2 regions of the Faecalibacillus sp. genome follow, and region 1 is predicted to be linked to the other one. Evidence: predicted binding sites of a transcription regulator. Region 1 holds the regulator's gene; the other holds the start of a gene.

The links. The regulator HrcA, encoded in region 1, represses chaperone genes, less so after heat shock. The targets are predictions, from matches to a motif close to TTTTAGCACTNNNNNNNNNNNAGTGCTAAAA.
Region 2: a site for HrcA is predicted at 2,024-2,054, ahead of ACLVEP_RS00465 (GroES family chaperonin). Genes of this name have one in related genera too.

What each region holds. Positions count from the first base shown of each region.
Region 1 covers NZ_JBKYAR010000025.1:28,601-32,826, forward strand. Annotated here, with positions in the region: gene hemW (radical SAM family heme chaperone HemW) at 1-993, shown strand, start outside; gene hrcA (heat-inducible transcriptional repressor HrcA) at 1,105-2,133, shown strand; gene grpE (nucleotide exchange factor GrpE) at 2,136-2,693, shown strand; gene dnaK (molecular chaperone DnaK) at 2,712-4,226, shown strand, end outside.
Region 2 covers NZ_JBKYAR010000001.1:92,521-96,746, reverse strand. Annotated here, with positions in the region: gene groL (chaperonin GroEL) at 54-1,670, opposite strand; gene ACLVEP_RS00465 (GroES family chaperonin) at 1,685-1,945, opposite strand; gene ACLVEP_RS00460 (hypothetical protein) at 2,130-2,738, shown strand; gene ACLVEP_RS00455 (BglG family transcription antiterminator) at 2,956-4,226, shown strand, end outside.

The DNA of each region.
Region 1 (4,226 bases):
TTATATTTACAAAGGTTAAATGAGGAGTTATCACAAATTGAGCAGAATCATTTAAAAACGATTTATATTGGTGGGGGAACTCCAAGTGCTTTAAATGATGAACAATTGGAAAAATTAATGTCAATGTTAAAACCATATAGTTTAGAAGCAAAAGAATATTGTATAGAAGTCAATCCAGAATCGATGGACTATTATAAGTTAAAGATTTTAAAAAAAGGTGGTATTAATCGATTAAGTATTGGTGTACAAACATTTCAAGATCATTTATTAAAAGAAATAGATCGTCATCATAATACAACACAAGTAAAAAATATTATTAAATACGCTAAAGAAATAGGTTTTGATAATATCTCAATTGATTTGATGTATGGTTTACCAAAGCAAACAAAAGAGGATATACAAAAAGATATAGAAGTTTTAAAATCTTTAGATTTGCAACATGTTTCTTATTATTCTTTGATTTTAGAAGAGGGGACAATTTTAAAATATAAAAAATATCAACCTTTAGATGAAGAAAAAGAATATCAATTAACATTATTGATTGATCAAGAATTAGAAAAAGCAGGTTTTGAAAAATATGAAATTTCAAATTATGCTAAACAAGGATATCGATCTAAACATAATCTTACGTATTGGTACTATAATAATTATTATGGTATTGGGGTTGGTTCATGTAGCAAAATTGATGGACAAATTATAGAACATAGTCGTTCTCTTACTAAATATTTAAATGGTGATTTTAAAACAACGATCATTGAACAATCAAAAGAAGAAACCATGTTTAATCAAGTAATGATGTCACTTCGTTTAAAAGAAGGATTAGATTTAAAGAAATTTAAAGAGAGATATCAAGAAGATGCTTATATTTTATATAGAGAGGCCATTACTAAAAATTTGGAAAATGGGAGATTAAAAATTGAAAATGATTGTTTGAAAACATCTCAAGAAGGACAATATGTTTTAAATGATATATTAATTGATTTTATGAAATAGCAGAAATGCTATTTTTTTAATTTTTTAGCACCAAGTTGTTGACAGTGCTAAAATAAAATGTATAATGTATTTAGCACAAGAGAAATAGGAGTGCTAAAGGTGGTGAACTTGATGTTAACAGCAAGACAAATGCTGATATTCAAATGTATAGTTGAAGAATTTATCGAAAATGCTGAACCGGTTGGATCCAAGGCATTGATGGTAAAATATCAACTTCCTTATTCAAGTGCAACGATTCGTAATGAAATGAATTTTCTAGAAAATTATGGTTATCTAGAAAAAACACATATTTCTTCAGGAAGAGTACCTTCTAAAGAAGGATATCGTTTCTATGTTCATAATTTAGGAAAAGTTGATTTAGATGAAGGAACAAAAAATCAAGTTGCTACAATTATTAATAAACACCGTCGAAATTTAAATGAGATGGTGCATGAAAGTTGTAACATGTTAAGTGAATTAACACATCTTACAAGTGTAGCTTTAGGAAATGCATCAGATGATACATTGCAACGTATATCGGTTGTTCCATTAGATGATGGACGTGTAACAGCAATTATCATTACAAGTCAAGGTCATGTTGAAAATAAAGTATTCCAATTTTCAAGTGATGTAGAAATGGAAGATTTATTAAGTTGTGTCAATGTGATGAATGAATTGTTAATAGGAACTCCTATTAATGAAGTAGCATTTCGTTTAGAACGAGATGTTCGACCAATTCTTACAACACAAGTGAAACAACATGAAGAATTGTTTAATGCATTTTTAGAAGCATTTGTTAAATTTGCTTCAAACAGTGTTTATTTTTCTGGAAAAGAAAATATTCTTTATCAACCAGAATTTAACGATGTTGATAAATTGAGAAGGCTTGTAAGTGCTTTTGAAAATTCAAAAGTTTGGAAAACTCTACCGTTATCGAGTGAGGATGGTATTCAAATCAATATTGGAAATGAAACACCTCTTGGAAAAATGAATGATGTTTCAGTTATCTCTGCTTCATTTAAAACAGGGGAAACATCAAAAGGTTCTATTTCGGTAATTGGTCCAACAAGAATGCCTTATGAAAAAGTAGTGGCATTAGTAGAGTATATATCTGAAAATATTGAAAAGGCTTGTTTAGAAGATAAACAAGATGAGAAATAGAGGTGAACAAATTGGCTGAGGAAACTAAAGTTGAAAAAGAAGTAACTGAAGAAGTTGAAGAAAACAAAGAAGCTGAGGCTGAAGTTGTTGAAGAGGAAAAAGTTGATCAAGAAGATCAAATTAAAATTCTTCAAGGTGAAGTTGATAAATGGAAAAATGATTATTATAAAGTGTTTGCAGATATGGAAAACATTAAAAGACGTATGCAAAATGAACATGCAAATAATTTGAAGTTTATGATGCAAGGTTTTATTGAACAAATGTTACCAATCGTTGATAACTTTGAACGATCATTAGCAATTGAAAATCCAAGTGAAGAAGTGGCAAACTTCTTAAAAGGATATGAAATGATTTATAAACAAATCATGACATTATTAGAAAACCAAGGAGTTAAAGTAATTGAAGCTGAAGGTAAAGAATTTGATCCTAACTTCCATCAAGCAGTAATGACTGTAAGTGATGAAAACTTTAAACCTGGTATGGTTGTTGAAGAATTACAAAAAGGTTATATGTTAAAAGATCGCGTTATTCGTGCATCTTTAGTTAAAGTAAGTGAATAAAATAGGAGGATTTATATTATGGCAAAAATTATTGGTATTGACTTAGGAACTACAAACTCATGTGTAAGTGTGTTAGAAAACAATGAAGTAAAAGTAATTGCAAACCCAGAAGGAAATCGTACAACTCCTTCAGTTGTATCTTTCAAAAATGGTGAAATTATTGTTGGGGAAGCTGCAAAAAGACAAGCAGTAACAAACCCTGATACAGTAATGTCAGTTAAACGTTATATGGGTACTGATCATAAAGAAAACGTAAATGGTAAATCTTATACACCACAAGAAATTTCAGCAATGATCTTACAAAACTTAAAAGCAACTGCTGAAGCTTATTTAGGTGAAACAGTAACAAAAGCAGTTATTACTGTACCTGCATATTTCAATGATGCTCAAAGACAAGCAACAAAAGATGCTGGTAAAATTGCTGGTTTAGATGTTGAACGTATTATCAACGAACCAACTGCTGCTGCATTAGCATTCGGTCTTGATAAATTAGACCAAGAACAAAAAGTATTAGTTTATGACTTAGGTGGTGGTACTTTCGACGTATCTATCTTAGACTTAGCTGATGGTACATTTGAAGTATTAGCTACTGCTGGTAACAATAAATTAGGTGGGGATGATTTTGATAAGAAAATCATGGATTACATCGTAGATGAATTCAAAAAAGAAAATGGAATTGATTTATCTAATGATAAAATGGCAATGCAACGTATTAAAGAAGCTGCAGAAAAAGCTAAAAAAGACTTATCTGGTGTAATGCAAACTCAAATTTCATTACCATTCATCTCAGCTGGTGCTGCTGGACCATTACACTTAGAATTATCATTAACAAGAGCTAAATTTGATGAAATTACAAGAGACTTAGTTGTAGCTACTGAAGGACCAGTTAGACAAGCATTAAGTGATGCTGGAATGCAACCAAGTGAAATCGATCAAGTATTATTAGTTGGTGGATCTACTCGTATCCCTGCTGTTCAAGAATCTGTTAAACGTTTACTTGGAAAAGAACCTAACAAATCAGTAAACCCAGATGAAGTTGTATCTATGGGTGCTGCTATCCAAGGTGGAGTTATCGCTGGTGACGTTAAAGATGTCTTATTATTAGATGTTACACCACTTTCATTAGGTATCGAAACAATGGGTGGAGTTATGACAGTATTAATCGAAAGAAATACTACAATTCCAACTACTAAATCACAAGTATTCTCTACTGCTGCTGATAACCAACCAGCTGTTGATATCAACGTATTACAAGGTGAAAGATCAATGGCTAGAGATAATAAACAATTAGGTTTATTTAAATTAGATGGTATTGAACCAGCTCCTAGAGGAGTACCTCAAATCGAAGTTACTTTCTCAATTGACGTTAATGGTATCGTAAACGTTAAAGCTAAAGATTTAAAAACTCAAAAAGAACAATCAATCGTTATTCAAAACTCTACAGGATTATCTGATGAAGAAATCGATCGTATGGTAAAAGAAGCTGAAGCTAATAAAGCTGAAGATGAAAAGAAACGTAAAGATATCGAAACA
Region 2 (4,226 bases), on a different contig from region 1:
TGAGGAAAATATACAAGAAAAAAGTGGTCATTCCGGACCACTTTCAATATCTACTAATACATTGTAGGAGTTGGCATTGCAGGAGTGGCAGAAGTATCTTTTGCATCAGCGATACCGGCTTCTGTTGTAATAAACAAGGAAGCAATACTACATGCATTTAATAAAGCACTACGTGTTACTTTTGTAGGATCAATAATACCTTTTTCAAACATATCGACCCATTGACCATTTTTAGCATCGAATCCATAATTCTTTTGGGCATTTTTTTGGTTTTCCACAATATCTTCAGCATTATATCCAGCGTTTTCAGCAATTTGTTGAATTGGTGCAAACAATGCTTCCATAACAATATGAATACCTTTTTGAACATCAACATTAACAGCTTTTAAACGAGGTTTAACTTCTTTATAAGCTTCTACTAAAGCAGCTCCACCACCAATAACAATTCCTTCTTCAACAGCAGCTTTTGTAGCGTTTAAAGCATCTTCAATACGTAATTTCTTTTCTTTTAATTCACTTTCAGTTGTTGCTCCAACTTTAATTGTAGCAACACCATTTGATAATTTACCTAAACGTTCTTTTAATTGTTTTTGATCATAAGAAGCAGTTGTTTTAGCTAATTGATTTTCAATGCTTTCAATACGTTGTTTTAAACTATCTGATGGATTATTTCCAGCAATCATTGTTGTATGATCTTTTGTAACAATTACTTTTTTAATTGTTCCTAATTGATCAAGAGTGACATCTTTTAATTCCATCGAAATATCTTTATTAATAAAGGTACTACCAGTTAAAGCAGCAATATCTTGTAATAATTCTTTTTGGTTATCTCCAAATCCAGGAGCTTTTGTTGCGACAACATTGAATGTTCCTCTTAATTTATTTAATACAAGAGTTGAAATAACTTCATTTTCATAATCATCAGCAATTAATAATAATGGTTTATTACTTTGAACGATTTGTTCAAGAATTGGAAGGATTTCTTGTAAATTATTAATTTTATGATTTGTAATAAAGATATAAGGATTTTCCATTTCAACAGTCATTTTATCATGATCTGTGACCATATAAGGAGAAACATATCCTTTATCATATTGCATACCTTCATTGATTTCTAAGACATTGTCAAAACTATTAGATTCATCAACATTAATAATTCCATTTTTACCAACTTTATCCATTGCTGAAGCAATCAATTGACCAATTTCTTCATTACCAGCTGAAATAGTTGCTACTGAAGCAATATCTTGACTTGTTTCAACTTTATGTGAATTTTTCAAAACAACATCAGCAACTTCTTTACCTGCTTTTTCAATACCTTCACGCATTAAAACAGGATTAGCTCCTTTGTCAACAGCCTTTAAACCATTAACAATCATATTTCGCGCTAAAATGGTAGCTGTTGTAGTACCATCACCAGCAACATCATTTGTTTTATTGGCTACTTCATAAACAAGTTTAGCCCCCATATTTTCAAACTTATCTTCAAGTTCTATTTCTTTAGCAATACTTACACCATCATTTGTAATTAATGGAGAACCATATCCTTTATCTAAAACAACATTACGTCCTTTAGGACCTAATGTGACACTTACAGCATCTGCTAAAACATTAACACCTTTTAACATTGATTGACGTGCGTCATTTGAAAATCTTACTTCTTTACTCATAAATATCTGCCCCCTTATTCAAATTTCGCAATAATATCTTTTTCATCAATAACAATATAATCTTGATCGTCTACAGTTACCTTAGTTCCTGAATATTCTTTATAAATGACACGATCATTTTCTTTTAAAGAAGAAGTACATTCATCTCCAACTGCAATAACATTTGCAATAGATGGAACTTCTTTCTTTTCAGTAGATAAAACAATTCCACTTGCTGTTTTATTTTCCTTTTCTTCTTTTTTTATTAATACAAATTTATGCAATGGTTTAATCATACTATTCACTCCTTTAGCACTCACCATATCCTTGTGCTAATTTGTATTATAGTCTTATATGTTAACTGAATGTGAACTTTTTAGCACTCAAATTAATTAAGTGCTAAATCATGGTTACAAAAAAGTGCCTACTTTACCAAATAAAAAAGATACTTTATGATGTTATTGAAAGGAAGGATAAGAAATGATTAATAAAGAAAATTGGAAAGAAAATTATACACATATTTCAAATGAAGTGATTGATAATGAAAAGGTTTTAAGAGTTGTTAAAAGTGGAAAAATTAATGAATATGATGAAAATACGTACGCTAAATTAGTTGATTCATCATTTCATAATGGAATTATTGAAGTGAAGATGTTAAGTCGTTTATTAAAAGATGCTCCTGATTTTGCTAGAGGATTTATTGGTATTGCTTATCGTATTAATGAAGATGATACAAAGTTTGAATCATTTTATGTAAGACCAACAAATGGTAGACAATGTGATGATCCAGTAAGAAAACAACATGGTTGTCAGTATTTTTCTTATCCGACATATACATTTGCTTATTTTAGAGAACATGGTATTACAAAATATGAAAATCAAGTAGATATTGATTTAAATGAATGGATCAGTTTAAAAGCAGTTATTGAAGATGAAAAAGCTACATTTTATTTAAATGATGATCCTCAACCATTATTGGTAGTTGATCAAATGATTCATGATAAATCTATGAGAGGAAATATTGGTTTCTTTGTTGATATTGGAACAGAAGCATTCTTTAAAGATTTAAAAATTACTTATTTTGATTAAAAGATAATTTCTAGAGGTCTAACAGCGTTAGACTTCTTTTTTTATGGCTTTCATATTTTGTAATATTTAACTTTTTAAATGATAGAGATGTTAAAATCATATTCAATATCTTTTTTTGATGAGATTAGGAAAATTATTGCATTTTTAAATGTAGAAGGTTTCCTTTTGACAAAATTTTAATTTGATATAATAAAAATAGAGGAAGGTGGAAATACCAATGAGAATGTATCTAATTATGAAAGATTTTATAAATTCAAATATATATCTCTCACTAGATTACTTTGTTCAAAAGTATGATGTTTCAAAAAGAACGATTCAAAATGACTTATCATACTTAATGCGTATTTCTCCTCGAAAAGGTTTTACATTTCATAACAAAAGAGGTTCTGGATATCTCTTAGAAATAACAAATGAAGAATTGTTTAAAGATTTTATGGAAAGCTTAAATGAGGGTATTTATTTTCAGGTTAAAGAAAGACCAGCACAAATTTTAGCTTATCTTGCTATTCAAACTGGATATATTTCTATGGATAACATTGCAGATACTTTTCAAGTATCTAAGACTGTTATAAAGCATGATATGAATGATGTTGAAAATCTAGCAAAGAGTTATCATTTTGAATTAGAAAGAAAAACACATTATGGTATTTTGTTACGTTATGAATTGACACCTTTTAAAAAGTACTTAGTTGAAGAATATTTAAATCAAAATGTTTTTATTCAAACGGCAGTAAATGATGTTGTTGAAGAATTTAATGACATTGAACAAAAGTTAATTAGGCAGTTGAATAAAGAAGGATTGAAAATCAACTATAATGAACTTTTAAATGTGGCTGAATATTTAAAGATTGTTGTTTATGTTGCACATAGACAAGATGAACAAAAAGAGGAATTTATTTTTGATAAAAATGATGAGATTCATAGAATTGTTGAATTTTTAGTTGGAATATTAGAAAAGAAATATTCAATAGGATTAAATACAAAAAGCATAGAAGAAATTTTAGACGTTTTACAAAAAAATATAAAAAGAGAAATAGGTTCAATATCTTCTTTTACAAATTATTTAAAAGAAGATATTGAAGAATTTATAAAACAAATAGATGAAAAATATGATACGAAGTTTCTTGAAGATGAAGACTTTAAGAAAATGTTATTAGCACATGTTTCATTATTAATAGATAGATTACATAATAAAATTTCATATCAAAATCCATTAGCCAATGAGCTGAATATTACATATCCAATGATGTTTAACATCGCACTTCAGTTTTGTAGCATGTTACATGAAAAATATAATGTTGAAGTGACATTTGATGAAATTGGTTTTGTAGCGATGCATTTTGCATCCCATATGGAAAAAGAAAAACAAGGTAAATTGTTATCTTATAATCGTATTGGAATTGTTTGTTCATCAGGTGGTGGAAGTGCTTATATGATTAAAATACAAATTGAATCATTGTTTCCTCAAGCAGAGGTACAAACATTTTC